2 regions of the Paenibacillus sp. cl6col genome follow, and region 1 is predicted to be linked to the other one. Evidence: riboswitches for the same ligand, from Rfam matches in the RefSeq annotation. Region 1 holds a riboswitch; the other holds the start of a gene.
What was found. A riboswitch is a leader RNA that binds a small molecule or an ion and turns the genes downstream of it on or off. The one in region 1 is predicted to bind FMN.

Region 1 (7,981 bases):
TTCCATTGGCATCGGTCTTGGGATGGTCGTATTTTTTAATCACTTTTTCCGCAAGAAGTTCAATGAAGAGCCGACACCGCTTGAAGTTGAGATGTTCCTATATCAGGAAAACTTGAACCAGTACATGATAACCGAGGAATACAAGCGATTGCGCAAGGAGGATTTGAAGCGTGACTGAGACTTGGCTGTATGGTCTTGCACAGCTGCTGGCATCGTTCGCGGGAATCGCTGGCGGGATTACGGTTGGGGGCGCGATGGTGGCATTATTTGTCGTGCTTGACATGCTTCCACGGCTAGCACAGCTTACTCGCTCCTTCCACTGTTCGTATTGGTTTGAGTACGCCATTATTGCGGGCACGCTGTTCTTTACCGTAACAGATTTATGGAGTATCCGATTCTTCTATGCGGGATGGTTCTCTCCATTCATCGGACTGCTGGATGGGGTATTCGTGGGACTTTTGGCTGCAGCGCTGACGGAGGTATTGAATGTTTTTCCGATATTGGCGAAACGGCTTGGTATGACACATGCGCTCCCTCATCTACTGACCGCAATGGTAATTGGCAAGGTTCTTGGATCTTGGTTCGACTGTTTTAAATACCCGCATTGAAATTTCTGTGTGAATGGTGAGAATCTCGCGATGAAGGATATGCCAAAACATTGCGATTCAATAAGAAGGAGGACATTGCCCAATGACAGAGCAGCAAACAGAACAAGAATCGTCGCAAAAGGACGTACTTCCCCCTCCTCATTCGAAATCACCGAAAGAGAAGTCTGAGGATGGAGGAAATCAGCAGCATGCATCTGAGCAAGGCAGCTTGCATGACAGAAAAAAGCAGCGTGAGAAGTCCGATACGATAGAAGAGTCCATCATCTATTGGCAGGACAAGGACGAAATCTCCAAGAAGCTGGACGAGACGAAACGAACGCTGCAGCAGGTAGTCGGACTTGGGGAGTCGTTCGATATCTTGCTGCGCGAGATGGTCTTCGGTGAGCGGCGGGTGGGCCTGTTCTATGTGAATGGGTTTGCTAAGGACGAAGTGATGACGTTAATTTTGTCCCGCATGTCTTACTTGGATAAGGAAGAAATGTCGCCGAACGCGCTCAAATCCTTATTCGAACGCTATATCCCTCATGTTCAAGTGGAGCGGGAGAATAAGTTAAGCAGCGTCATTAATAAGGTGCTCGCTGGCAGCAGCGCTTTCTTTATTGATCATGAATCAAGTGCAATTATAGTGGACTGCAAAACCTTCCCTATGCGGGGTCTTGAAGAACCGTCGCTCGAGCGGGTGGTTCGGGGTGCGCGTGACGGATTCGGCGAGACACTGCTCACGAACGTTACCCTTGTCCGACGCCGCTTGCGTGATCCAGGGCTTATGTATGAAATGGTGCAGGTGGGACGGCGTACCCGTACCGATGTGTGTATTGCCTATATAGATGATATTGCTGACAAGCGTCAAGTGGAGTCGGTTCGTAATAAAATAAAAGCGGTGAATGTGGATGGTCTGCCACTGGCCGACAAGCAACTGGAGGAGGCGATTATCAATAAGGCGTGGAACCCTTATCCGCTAGTACGATACTCGGAACGTCCAGATGTTGTCGCTTCCCATTTGATGGATGGCAGCATTGTCATATTTGTCGACACTTCTCCATCTGTCATCATTTTGCCGACGACGTTTTTCGACTTATGTCAGCATGCAGAAGAGAATCGACAAACTGCATTTATGGGAACCTATTTGCGGAGTGTGCGCTTCATCGGTATTTTTGCATCGCTCTTCATTCTCCCGTTGTGGCTGCTGCTCGTTATCGAGCCGGGATTAAAGCCTGCCACCCTACAAATTATTGGACCGCAGGAGACAGGGAAGATACCGCTCATTTTCCAGTTCCTCATCGCAGAGCTCGGCGTGGATCTCATGCGAATGGCGGCTGTTCATACTCCGTCGCCGCTTGCGATAGCATTGGGCTTGCTAGCTGCGATACTCGTAGGTGACATAGCGGTCAAAACAGGAGTGTTCGTCAATGAGGTTATTTTGTACATGGCTGTAGCTGCCGTAGGGATGTTTGCGACACCGAGCTATGAGCTGGCGCTGGCCAATCGAATCGTGAGGCTTGTGCTGCTTATTTCGGTTGCGCTATTCAGAGTTCCCGGACTCGTAATTGGTACAACCGTTTGGCTGCTCTGGCTGACCCTGCATCGCTCGTACAATGCATCATACTTATGGCCGTTCATTCCGTTCAATGCCAAAGCGATGTACAATATCATCGTGCGACAGCCATTCTTGCTGATAAAGACGCGCCCTAGCTTGAATCAGACGCGAGATAATACAAAGATGCCGCCAAGAACGAAGCGATAGCTTCAACGTTTGGAAGGCAAGGTGTTTGTCCCTTGACAACCTCTATAATGCAAATGATGGACGGAAAAATCCATTCTTTCAAGATCGAATAAGCTGATATACTCGATGTAATATTTTCACCAACAATTGGAACAACATGAGGGGATAGACATAGAAGATCGAGTGGGAGTGGGGAGAAATGACGATGTACTTACACGGAACGAGCAAGATTAATGGGGATGGACATTTAGAAATTGGCGGTTGCGATGTAACCGAATTGAAGCAGCAATTTGGTACTCCGCTTTATATTTTTGACGAAGCATTAGTCAGAGAACGCTGTGGACAATACATGGAAGCATTTCGCGAGTCAGGGTTAACCTTTCAGGTTGCATATGCAAGCAAAGCATTCTGTACAGCAGCAATGTGCCGGCTAGTCGACCAAGAGGGGCTGTCGCTGGATGTTGTATCGGAAGGGGAATTGTATACAGCCTTGCAGGCTGGATTCCCGGCCCAGCGAATCCACTTCCATGGGAATAATAAGACGCCCGAGGAGATCGAAATGGCGCTTGATGCCCGCATTGGCTGCTTTGTTGTTGATAATTTCACGGAGCTGAAGCTGTTGAATGCAATTTGCCAAGAACGCAATCAGTCCGTACCTGTGCTGCTCCGCGTTACACCAGGGGTTGAGGCACATACGCATGAATACATTTCGACAGGTCAGACGGATTCGAAGTTTGGCTTTGACATCGGCAATGGCACGGCGCTTGAGGCTGTGCGTCATGCGGCGGATGCAACTCATTTGGAGCTGCTGGGCATCCACTCGCATATCGGATCTCAAATCTTCGAAACTGAAGGATTCCAAATGGCGGTTGAACGCGTTGCACAATTTGCTCGTGGGGTGAAGGAACAGCTAGGGATCGCATTCCGGGTTGTGAACTTGGGCGGCGGCTTTGGCATCCGCTATGTAGAAGGGGATACGCCTCTGCATGTTCGCGATTATGTAAAGGCCATTACAGATGCTGTAAAGCAGCATTTTGCTGACATCGGAGAATGCTTGCCTGAAATTTGGGTAGAGCCAGGCCGCAGTATTGTTGGAGAAGCGGGAACAACACTGTATACAGTTGGCTCTGTGAAGGATATTCCAGGCGTGCGCAAATATGTAGCTGTTGATGGAGGGATGACCGACAACCCTCGACCAGCGCTGTATGAGTCTCGTTATGAGGCACTGCTTGCTAACCGTGCGACTAATGAGTCCACGGAGACAGTGTCGATAGCAGGAAAATGCTGCGAAAGCGGCGATATGCTGATCTGGGATGCTGTGCTTCCTGCCGTCCAGCAGGGCGATCTGTTGGCTGTGTCTTGCACAGGTGCGTACAATTATTCGATGGCAAGCAACTATAACCGTATTCCAAGACCAGCTGTCGTATTCGTGCACAACGGGGAAGCGGATATTGTTGTACGTCGTGAGTCGCATGAAGATATCGTGCGCAATGACTGCATTCCAGCTCGTCTGCGCAAGGAGCCAGCGCTGAAATAGTACGGGATGTGACGATTGCAAGCTCCGCGGCAGCAGTTGAATTTCATATTCGAAGTTACACCAGATATGGAAACTATTACAACACCCAATCTTCTGTCTTGCCGTGGCATAACGATGAGGCAGAAATCGGGTGTTTTCTTTTTGTTATGAAATAACGTATAATCGGATGAGCAAGCGTGAGCATTGTACATATGGAAGGAGACGATACATGATGAGCAAATATGCATTGATTGAATTGGAAAAAGGCGGCACGGTGAAAATCCAGCTCCATGAGCAAGAGGCACCAGGTACCGTTGCAAACTTTGAGAAGCTGTCCAACGAAGGTTTCTATAACGGCTTGACATTCCACCGTGTTATTCCGGGCTTTGTAGCTCAAGGCGGTTGCCCGCACGGAACAGGTACAGGCGGCCCAGGCTACACAATCAAATGTGAGACAAAAGGCAACCCGCACAAGCATGAGCGTGGTGTACTTGCGATGGCGCATGCCGGCAAGGATACAGGCGGTTCCCAATTCTACATCACTTACGATGCATTCCCTCACTTGGATGGCGTGCATACGGTATTTGGCAAAATTGTAGAGGGCATGGAGCATGTAGATGCTGTTAAGCAAGGCGACAAGATGAAGCAAGTTACAATCGTGGAAGAATAGAAATAATTGAGGGAAGGCGTGTATGCAGCTTGGCTGCTGCACGTCTTTTTTATTTGAACGCAGCTGAATGTTCCATGCGGTGAAGCGACACAAGTTGCATTTTACCAGGTCAGGTGGTACACTTCTAAGTGCAACATCTTAGAAACTAATTTTATAGCAATACGAATGACAGACCTTCAGGGCAGGGTGAAATTCCCGACCGGCGGTGATGAACCTATTCTTGCGTGTGCAAGATGTTCTTAGTCCGTGACCCGGGTGGATTCGTCCACACGGTGGATCTGGTGCAACTCCAGAGCCGACAGTATAGTCTGGATGGGAGAAGGGGCGTCAGGAGAGAAGAACTCGATAATTAGTTCTTTCAAGTTCTTATTTTCACAATTTCATGAGCATTCCAGGCGAAATGGACGGCGAATACCTGCGTAAGCGCGAGGTTTTCTATTCATCTATCGTCGTATTTGACATATGCGAAATCGTTGCAGTTTGCTGAGAACATCCTTGTTGTCGGTTTTATTTGTCATATACAAATGGAAATTATGCTTATGTGCGACTATTGTGAAATTAAGTACATACCTGTAAGCTCAATCAATCATGCCCTTCGGAGGATCCGAAGGGCTTTTTTGCGTTAGCCTTGATCTGTTTGTGGAAAGGAGGATACCTAATGTCTGCTGTTATCAATGATGAACTGTACATGCAGCTCGCTGTGAACATGGCAGAGCAGGTGCTTGGACAGACCGATGTGAACCCTGCAGTTGGCTGTGTCATTGTGAACGAGGGACGAATCGTCGGTCTTGGAGCTCATTTGCGGCGTGGTGAAGGCCATGCGGAAGTCTATGCTTTACAGATGGCTGGTGAAGCGGCGAGAGGAGCGACTGCGTATGTGACCCTTGAGCCATGCAGCCACTATGGGAGAACACCGCCTTGCAGTCTGCGATTGATTGAAGCGGGAATTGCCCGTGTCGTGATCGCTTGCGTCGATCCGAATCCAGCGGTTGCAGGGAGAGGAATTGCTCTACTGAAGGATCATGGAATTGGGATAACGTTGGATGTGCTTCGGGAGAGAGGTCTCGCACTGATTGAAATGTTCGCTAAGCATATTACGACCGGCATTCCGTTCGTTACCCTCAAGACAGCAAGTACGCTGGACGGCAAGATCGCCACTTCGACTGGGGACAGCAAGTGGATCTCGAATGAGCGAAGTCGTGAACTCGTTCATTCGATGAGGCACCGTCATCAAGCGATTATGGTAGGCATAGGCACTGTGCTTGCGGATGATCCATCGCTGACAACACGTCTGTCGGTCCCTGGGGTAAACCCAGTGCGCTTGATTGTAGACTCGAAGCTTCGGATCCCTATGGACGCCAACGTCGTAACCGATCAAGCTGCACGAACCTGCATCTTCACAACTGCACGGGCAAGCGGGGAGAAGCGGCGTGAATTGGTGTCCAGAGGCGTAGAGGTTATCGAGTGCGGTGAAGGCGAGAAGGTAGACCTTCAGCAGATGATGGAATGGTGTGGCCAACATGAGATCGGATCCATACTCCTTGAAGGTGGAGGTCGATTGAATGGGGCGATGCTAGAGAAGAAGCTGGTCGACAAAGTTGCAATATTTATGGCTCCGATTGTCGTCGGCGGTCAGCATGCGCCTGGTAGTTTTGTGTTTGAAGGTGTAGAGAGGATGCAGGATGCATACCGGCTTCAGCATGTGGAGGTTGAGAAGCTCGGAGATAATATCTGCATCACAGGATATCCTTTCGGCAAGCGTGAGGTGGAGCATTTGACTCATTCCAGCATAAAGGAGGAGCATAGCAATGTTCACCGGACTGATTGAAGAAGTGGGCTCACTGCAGTCTGTGATGAAGCGGGGTGAGGCGATGGTGCTTCACATCCGAGCATCTAAGGTTCTAGATGGCATGAAGCTGGGGGACAGCATCGCTGTCAATGGTGTATGCCTGACATCAACGTCATATGATGGCACCTCCTTCATGGCGGATGTGATGCCGCAGACGTTTCGCCACACGAATTTGAAGGATTTAAGGCCGGGCGATCCGGTCAATCTAGAGCGTGCAATGGCAGCAGGCGGGCGATTCGGCGGTCATATTGTGCAAGGACATGTAGATGGTCTTGCAACGATTGTGGGACGAACAAGAGATGCGAATGCTGTCGTCATCGAATGTCGGGCGAGTCGGCCTGAGATGGCAAAATATATGATTCCACAAGGTTCTGTCACTATTGACGGCATCAGCTTAACCCTTACGCGAGCAGAGCATGGAGAATTTGCCGTATCGATTATTCCGCATACGTTGGCGCAAACCGCTCTTCAGCGCAAGCAGCCGGGTGATATCGTCAACATTGAATGTGATGTGCTTGGCAAGTATGTGGATCATTTGCTCCGGTATGGTAGATCAGGGCCGGAGAACGAGACAAAGGATTCGAATCGTTCTGGTTCTGGAGGTCTTAATGCAGCATTTTTGGCAGAGCATGGTTTTATGTAATGGTGAAAGGGGAGGAACAACATGAAGGAAGCATTTCACTTTGATTCGATAGAAGACGCAATTGCAGATTTGAAGCAGGGCAAGGTCATCATTGTGGTTGATGACGAAGATCGGGAAAATGAAGGCGACTTTATCGCGTTAGCCGACAAGGCAACACCGGAAGTTATTAACTTCATGATTACAGAAGGCCGAGGATTGGTATGTGTACCTATTACGCAGGAGCGTGCCGAGGAGCTTGAGCTTCACCCAATGGTTGCACACAACACGGACAATCACGGTACGGCATTTACCGTATCCATTGATCACGTAGATACGACTACTGGCATTTCAGCGCACGAACGCTCACTAACGATCCAGAAGATGCTGGATGCGAACGCCAAGGCAGAAGATTTCCGCCGCCCGGGTCATATCTTCCCGTTAATAGCGAAGAATGGTGGTGTGTTGCGCCGTGCAGGGCATACGGAAGCAGCGGTTGATCTCGCCCGGTTGAGCGGATCTGCACCTGCTAGTGTCATCTGCGAAGTGATTAAGGAAGATGGCACGATGGCGAGACTGCCCGACTTGATGGAACTGAAGGGGCAATGGGACTTGAAGCTCATCAGCATCAAGGATCTCATTCATTATCGTAATGAGAAGGAGAAGCTGGTTCAACGTGAGGTCGAGGTGAACATGCCTACTGACTTCGGGATATTCCGAGCTATTGCCTATACGAATGGTGTGGACAATAAGGAACATGTTGCCTTAGTGAAGGGCGACATTGATGGAACTCAGCCAGTACTTGTTCGTGTTCATTCGGAATGCTTAACCGGGGATGTATTTCATTCACATCGCTGCGACTGTGGCCCTCAATTCGCCGCTGCGCTTTCACAAATAGACAAGGAAGGCAATGGCGTCCTGCTCTATATGCGCCAGGAAGGCCGCGGGATTGGACTTATTAACAAGCTCAAAGCTTACAAGCTTCAGGAGCAAGGG
Region 2 (7,981 bases), on a different contig from region 1:
AACAAGGTCTTATTGAAGCGAGACAGGCGGGTGAGATATTGCGCCAGCATGGATTCGTATTTGACATCGCGTATACTTCTGTGCTGAAGCGGGCCATACGAACCCTATGGATTGCATTGCATGAGATGGATCAGATGTGGATTCCTATCCACCATACATGGAAGCTGAATGAACGTCATTATGGGGCGCTGCAAGGATTGAATAAGGCGGAGACAGCAGAGAAGTATGGGGAAGAGCAGGTTCATCTGTGGCGGCGATCGGTGGATGTACGTCCACCTGCATTGGAGCCGACTGATTCACGCTATGAAGCAGCAGATCGGAAATATGCTTCCTTGCAGCCGGGTCAATTCCCGCTAACAGAGAACTTGGAAGATACGGAGAAGCGAGTGCTTGCTTATTGGCATGAGACCATTGCTCCGGCAATTCAAGCAGGGGAGCGGGTCATCATTGCTGCTCATGGCAATACACTGCGGGCGCTTGTGAAGTATCTGGACAAAATCCCTGCCGACGGCATTGCAGATTTGAACATACCAACAGGGACACCGCTTGTGTACGAGCTTGATGAGAAGCTGACACCAACACATCGGTATTACTTAGGGCCAGATGGGAGAATCCCAGCAGGCATTATCCCTGAGCACATATAAGTTATTCAAAACGAGAGGGAGAGCTGTCATATTGTGCGGCTCTCTCTATTTGATTCTGTTGATTGAGCCTCGGATGTTGATATTCCGCTGTACCAAGTGTAAAGTAGAGACACAATATCAGTTCCTATATTACATAAGGACAACACCGAAGGGAGTTACATACATGGAACAACGTATGTTAGTGTTTGTTGGATCGTATGCTGAAGCAGATTCTTCTGGACTTTATGTATACTCGATGGATGAGAAGACTGGTCAATTGACGAAGCTGGATGAAGCAGCAGGGTTGAAAAATCCAACGTTCATCAATGTCGATGTTGATCAGCAGAAGCTCTATTCCATTGGAGAATGTGTCATTGAAGATGGTTCGAAGACTGCGGAGGTAGTTAGCTTCGCAATAGATACAGCTTCAGGCAAGCTGACGCAATTGAACCGCGCCTTCTCACTTGATGCTCCGACATGCCATATTCAACGAGACTCTCAGAGCCGTTACCTGATTGTTGCCAGCTATCATGGCGGCCGCATTGGATTGGTAGAGCTCCTAGAAGATGGACAAGTAGGAAGCCAGCTTGATGTACAGCAGCATCACGGCCATGGCCCGCATCCGAATCAGAACCAGCCGCATCCGCATTCTGCATTTTTCAGTCCAGATGAGAAGTATATCTACGTGTCTGACTTGGGGATTGACCGGGTGAAGTGCTATTCCATAGATAAGGAGCGCCACGTGCTTGTTCCGCACGGTGAATATGAGGTTCCAGCAGGATCTGGGCCGCGTCATTTGACATTCCACCCGAATGGTCAATTCGTCTACGTCATCAATGAATTGAATTCAACGGTGAGTGTGTTCTCATACGACGCGAGCAATGGTGAGCTCCATGCGATTGAGACGGTGTCGACACTTCCTGTGGACTTCGATGGCGAGAGCTATTGTGCAGAGATCGCCATTTCAGAAGATGGAAAGTACTTGTATGGATCCAATCGTGGACACGACAGTATCGTTGTATACGAAGTACAGCCTGACACTGGCAAATTGACGACTGTACAATTTGTTTCAACAGAGGGAGGTCATCCCCGTCACTTTGCATTGACACCTGGAGGAGCGTATTTGCTGGCTGCTAATCGAGATGCGAACAATATTGTCGTATTCCGTGTAGATAATTCGACTGGCAAGCTCACGAGTACAGGGCAGTCTGTTGAGGTGTCTAAGCCGGTATGTGTGAAGCCGGTGTACGTCAAGAAGTAATTTCTCTCTAGCGTTTAGATAAACCGGAAGGTTAGAAGAAGCCGATATTCGCATCTGCGAGCATCGGCTTTTTTGTCGTTAACAGTTGAATGATACGATTGAATGGGATGTAGTTGATTAGGAGACCGAACGAGTCGTGTTCGGGTCCATTGCTGCAGCTGGAGTGGAGTGGTTCGCCCGTCGTTCACTCATGAGGAATATCCATACCCCAGCAATGAGAAGCACACAGGCAATAAATTGGGTAGTCGTTAATGATTCTCCCAATAGAAGCCACGCGAGAACGGTAGCACCTACAGGCTCGCCGAGCACGCTCATCGAAATCGATGTGGCGCTTGTGTACTTCAACAACCAGTTGAACAGCATATGTCCAAGCACGGTTGGGATGACAGCCATTAATGCGAATAAGAGCCATTCTCTAGCTTCATATCCAATAAAGGAGTAGCCTGCGGAAAGGTTGTAGACAGCCAACGCCAGACCAGCTACGAGAAAAACGGTAAAGTTATAGACGTAAGACGAGACGCGCTGTCGCAAATCCTGACCTAGCAGCATGTGTATGACGACCGAAATCGTACCAAGGATAGATAAAATGTCTCCATATAACGCTCTCCCGGAAATGGCCATATCACCCCAGCCAATGAGCAGCATGCCGCATAAAGCAATCCCGACACCAATTAATGAATTTCTCGTCGTTCGTTGTTTGAAAATCCAGAATGATCCGGCCATTACAAGTATGGGTTCCAAGGCAAGCAGAACGGTCGAGCTCGCTACAGTCGTATAGCGCAGCGACTCCATCCAGAAGAGAAAGTGCAAACCGAGGAAGAAGCCTGACAGGAACAGACGCAGCCAATCATTGCGCTGGACAGAGCTCCATTCGGATCGATATGACCACGCCCATGGCAGAAGCACGATATTCGTTATCAGGAGACGATACATGCCAATGACAGCGGCGGGGGCAGTTGACCATTTCACAAAAATGGCCGAGAAAGAGATTGCGATCATTCCTACGATGAGCAGGGCATACAGATGCGATGATTTTCTTGATGACATGAGCAGAAGACACCTCGGTATATGAATGAATGAATGAATGGTAATCACAATGTGCTAGTATACACCAACTGCCCCCAACTTGAAATAAAAATCATGATTATCAACCTAAAAAAAAGGACTGTGGGACGAATGACCGTCCCCAGCCCTTAATTGCGCTCATCAGCTTGCGTTGAACAAGTAATGATTGTTTCTATTTGGATTGCTGTACGTTGAGTTGATCGAGGCTTGCAAATTCATATCCTTGTTGACGTGCACCGTCAATAATGGCGCCAAGGGCCCCGGCATTATCCTTCGATATGGAGTGGAGCAGAATGACCGCTCCAGGATGAAGCTGCTTTACAACCTTATCATATGCATAGCTCGTTCCCCGTTGGGCATTGACATCCCAATCCAAGTAAGCCACGGACCAGAATACATTCGTGTACCCCATATTCTTCGTGATGGCTAGAGTCCGGTCATTAAAGATACCACGTGGTGGTCGCAGATAAGGCATATCCTGCTTGCCCGTGACAGCTGATACCGCCTGTTTGACCTTATCCAGTTCGGTTCGTATCTGCTCATCCGATATGGTGGTCATATCCGGATGACTCCACGAGTGATTGCCGATCAGATGTCCCTCGTTAATCATTCGCTTCAGTAGATCTGGCTGCGTATTTACATAATGTCCGGTAACGAAAAAGATGGCTGGAACCTTCTTCGCCTTCAACGTATCCAGAATTTGAGCCGTGTATCCATTTTCGTATCCGTTATCGAAGGTTAAGTAAATCATTTTTTTGTTTGTATCTCCGAGAAAAATAGCTCCGTGCTTCTCAATCGTCGGTTTGAAGCCTTCCTCGTCAATCGAAGGAAGCTTGCCGTTTACACTCTTCTTGAATCCAAAGTGGAATGCGGGACCCTGTCCGGCGTATGCGGCTGGCTGAATGCTTGCGGCAAGCAAGCAGAGGAGAGCAGTGGCAATCAGAATGCGTTTCATATGCAAATATACTCCTTGATGTAGGTTAGAATCGGTCAATCATGGCTTACTATTCCATATTTGCAGTAAACTTATACGCACTGATACCTATGCATTCCTAATGCGAATCCAAGTAATCCTTATTTGTTGTTAGACTGCTTCATCTTCTCCAACTCTTCTGAGACGACGAAGGCAAGATCTTCGTTGTTGTACATGGACAGCACGGCGAACAAAGTGTCGTCAGGGATCGGTCCGGCCTCCTCCTTCGGAACCGTAAGATCAATTGCCTGCTGCAATCGATAGTTGTCGCCCTGCTTCGGGTATGCGCGATGATAGAGCTCGGCTGGATCAAGATCATGGTTCACACACCATTGTGCAAAGATAAGAATCATCATTTGCTCATCCCGCTCATAATTGTCGATAATTTGTTGTTCTACTGCACTACGCGTCATTGCAAAAACTCCCTTACATAGATTCATACAGCTTATTATAACGAAGATGAATTGTGATTCTCAATCCTATTGCTCAATTGAGAGGGAGAGACGTTGCAATGATCGGACTGTAATGCCATTGGGAGATGAATGCTCATACTTACTTACTCGCTTAGCTTAGAAAGCGTCGGATATATATGGATGAAGTCGCGGAACGAACTGCTCTAGAGTTTCAATACTGTTGATGGAACCTGCAATAAATCCGTTATCGAATAATTCGCATGGTCGCTGATAACCTAGCAGCATAGTTGTGAGTGCTCTAATGTTCATGGACAGGGTGTTGGTCGTGTTGACAGTGGTACGAACCTGCTTCTCATTGTGAGAGTGAATAGCAGCTTGCCCGTTCTCAAATTGAATGACTACATTATTCCACGGAGCCTGGTCGTCACTTATGTACAGAGAGAGGGGAGGGTGTGCAGGTACAGGTGCAAACGTATATTGCTGTAGAAATAATGTAATATCTACAATTCGTGCCATGACAAAAGGTTGTATGGTACGCACAATTCGTGGAAGGTTCAAGGCGAAAAACAGGCGCTCATTCTCACAAAGACGCATATTTACTTGCTCTACCATAGAATCATGCTGACAAATATAATTCCATAGCCCCTGTCTAGAATCCCTTGTAACGCACATGAATTCATGTACATGCATAGCATTATTTTTTATCTCATACAACATATACCCTTGAGGCTGCGAATGCTCACTATAGTAGACCGCCGCGGTGCGATGATGATAGTGAGCAAGCCACCATTCGTGATCGCGAACGACCATACCTGAATGCTGTGATGACCATGCGTCATATACCGCTTCAATATCAGTAGAATGCGTATCCTTGGTAAAGCGGCGAACAATGCCTGCCAGTTCAGGATTCAATGGAATTAGATCATGACGGGTAAATTGGCAAGTCATGCGGTCGCTGAATACTTCCCAGCCTGCTTTGCGATAGAAGGGGATGGAGAAAGGATAGAGCATGGATATAGAAGTTCCAGCGGCCTGCATCACGCGCAGTGAGTGGTGCAGCAATTGCTTGGCATATCCTTTGCGTCGAAATTCAGGATAGGTGGCAACCCCACCGATTCCACCCATCTTCAGCTTATTCTGGCCGATATAGATGTGAAAAGGAAGGATATGAAGCTTCGCAGCGAGCTTGCCTTCATCGTACACACCAAAAATCTCATGTTTCCCCAACTTATGCAAATAGTTATCATAGTCTTCAGGATCAACGCTGTACTGGAAAGCATACTCGGATAGCGATATGGCTTCAGTAAACTGTTCCTTGCTCAAACGGACAATTGACATTGACAATCCCCCTCAATAAATGATTGTGCCGCTGTATATGATCTATTGTAGATGAAATAGACAGGGATGCAACGATTGAATGAAGAAGGGTCGATTGAAAAGTCGGGATGGTAATATATGCAAATGGTGAAAACTTTCATGAAAATGCGAAATGTCATATTGCTCAATCTGAAAATCTAGATATAATGAAGTCAGGGCATGTCAAGGAAGCAACAGCATGCTACTATGTGGATTGAATATGGATCTTCAGGGCAGGGTGAAATTCCTGACCGGCGGTATGGGTGCAGCTGCACCCGAGCCCGCGACTCGTTGTTCGCTTACTCGGTTACTTGTAACATGTAAGCATCGAACGGAGAACAGCGACTGACTTGGTGAAAAGCCAAGGCCGACGGTATAGTCCGGATGGAAGAAGATCTCGCACACGTTGTTTGGTACAACTGCATACAACAACAGGTCTAATGCGAATTTTTCTCTTCTGCATGTCTAGATCCTATATTCAACAACCTTGGAGGTTATTGAATATGGAACATCGTATCCAGGCCGACACACGCATGAGCAGCTCCGCGAGAGGAGTATGGTTCGTTGCGATGGGAGCGGCACTGTGGGGAATTGGCCCACTGTTCCGGGTATGGGTCATGGAGTCTATGACTTCGACCCAAATTGTATTGATTGAGCATCTGATGCTCGCCTTGTACGCGATCCCGGTGTTATGGATGCACCGGAAAGAGCTGCGCAACTGCACATGGAAGCATGTACTGGCATTGCTGTTCCTGTCATGGGGCGGCTCAGTAGTAGCGACCATTATGTTTACCGAAGCATTTGCACATGGTGATGCGAATGGCGTACTGCTGCTGCAGAAGCTGCAACCAGTCTTTGCAATTATTTTAGCGCGGCTGTTGTTGAAGGAGACGCTTCCGCGTCGCTTCTCGCTACTGCTTATTCTTGCTATTATCGGTACGTATTTATTGACATTTGGATGGTCTTTGCCAATTGGGCATTATAATGAAGTCATTGGCTTCAGCAGTCTATTGGCACTTGGAGCAGCGTTCCTATGGGGCGGTTCCACAGTTATGGGACGGTTGCTTCTCGACAGAATGGAATATGAGACGGTCACATCGCTGCGATTTTTGATGGCACTCCCTCTGCTCATCGTGCTGACATCATGGGAGTCACCAAGCTGGAATTTCGCCGCATCAGAATGGGGGACACTGTCGTTCTACATCTTCTTGCAGGCTCTTCTTCCAGGATTGGTTAGTCTCTTGCTGTATTATCGCGGTCTATCGACTACCAAGGCCTCATATGCGACTCTGGCTGAGTTGTCATTCCCATTGGTAGGGATGATGATGAATTGGTTCGTGTTCCATCAGGCGGTCACTGCAGCGCAAATTTCAGGCTTCGTTCTCATCTGGATTGCGTTGTATATGGTATCAAGACAAAATTAATCGGCGGTGGCAGTGCAATGATTCTTAATGAAGTTGCTGTCAATCGTCTTCCATAAATGATAAGAGACCCTGTCTGCTATGCCTTGAACGCATAGCAGACAGGGTCTCTTATGTTAGTTAGGTTAGAAGAAGGAATTGATAGCGACAAGAATGATGATAGCTCCGCTTAGCACCGTGCTGAATTGTCCTACTGTATAGCGTCCTATGCGAATGTTGGCCATCTTCTGCCCAAGCACGGCACCCAGCCACAATGTGACAAAACTGCCGATCGCTGCGGTTAGGGATATGGCGAGCGGTGATAATCCGATAAGTCCAGCACTTAGGCCATTTGTAAGCGCATTGGCAGACAGTGCAACACCAAGCACAGCTGCTTCCCATAAGTTAATCGTCCCCGATTTATCCTTATCCGCTTCCTCTGGTCTCTGCAGCATTCGTTCTAGTGAAGAGCTTGAATTAGCTTCACTGCTTGCTTCTACTGCTGTGGTCTCCGTCGAGCTGCCATGGTGAGAGGTCAGTAGAACAATGCGGATGCCGACAATAAGCAGGATGAGTGCGGCAAGCAAGGTAGGCAGTATACCAGGAAGAACCTGCGATATCCATTGACCGAACATGAGACCGGCCATACTGAAAATGAAGCAGATGAGCGAAATGAATAGATTCGAAAGCACTCCAATTCGTATTTTCCGTATTCCGTACGATATTCCCACCCCTAAATTATCTATACTCGAAGCGACTGCTAATCCTATAATCATAATCCATTGCATGATGAATCTCTCCCTTGGTTAATTCCCTTGATTCGAAGTAATAAATGGTTGTTTATTGAATGTCATTTGCCGTCCTGTCAATCGTGAAGCATCTGCAGCACA

Region 2: another riboswitch for FMN. It lies ahead of BLS15_RS21765 (DMT family transporter); the one in region 1 lies ahead of ribD (bifunctional diaminohydroxyphosphoribosylaminopyrimidine deaminase/5-amino-6-(5-phosphoribosylamino)uracil reductase RibD).

Annotation. Positions count from the first base shown of each region.
Region 1 is NZ_FNAZ01000002.1:254,353-262,333, forward strand. Features, by position in the region: gene BLS15_RS05270 (stage V sporulation protein AA) at 1-178, shown strand, start outside; gene BLS15_RS05275 (stage V sporulation protein AB) at 171-608, shown strand; gene BLS15_RS05280 (spore germination protein) at 691-2,352, shown strand; gene lysA (diaminopimelate decarboxylase) at 2,537-3,868, shown strand; gene BLS15_RS05290 (peptidylprolyl isomerase) at 4,080-4,517, shown strand; FMN riboswitch at 4,686-4,845, shown strand; gene ribD (bifunctional diaminohydroxyphosphoribosylaminopyrimidine deaminase/5-amino-6-(5-phosphoribosylamino)uracil reductase RibD) at 5,176-6,345, shown strand; gene ribE (riboflavin synthase) at 6,326-7,009, shown strand; gene BLS15_RS05305 (bifunctional 3,4-dihydroxy-2-butanone-4-phosphate synthase/GTP cyclohydrolase II) at 7,031-7,981, shown strand, end outside.
Region 2 is NZ_FNAZ01000009.1:110,000-117,980, forward strand. Features, by position in the region: gene gpmA (2,3-diphosphoglycerate-dependent phosphoglycerate mutase) at 1-644, shown strand, start outside; gene BLS15_RS21740 (lactonase family protein) at 808-1,884, shown strand; gene BLS15_RS21745 (DMT family transporter) at 2,002-2,931, opposite strand; gene pdaA (delta-lactam-biosynthetic de-N-acetylase) at 3,122-3,904, opposite strand; gene BLS15_RS21755 (hypothetical protein) at 4,024-4,335, opposite strand; gene BLS15_RS21760 (GNAT family N-acetyltransferase) at 4,492-5,673, opposite strand; FMN riboswitch at 5,912-6,091, shown strand; gene BLS15_RS21765 (DMT family transporter) at 6,195-7,115, shown strand; gene ytaF (sporulation membrane protein YtaF) at 7,238-7,879, opposite strand; gene BLS15_RS30075 (DUF3973 domain-containing protein) at 7,957-7,981, opposite strand, start outside.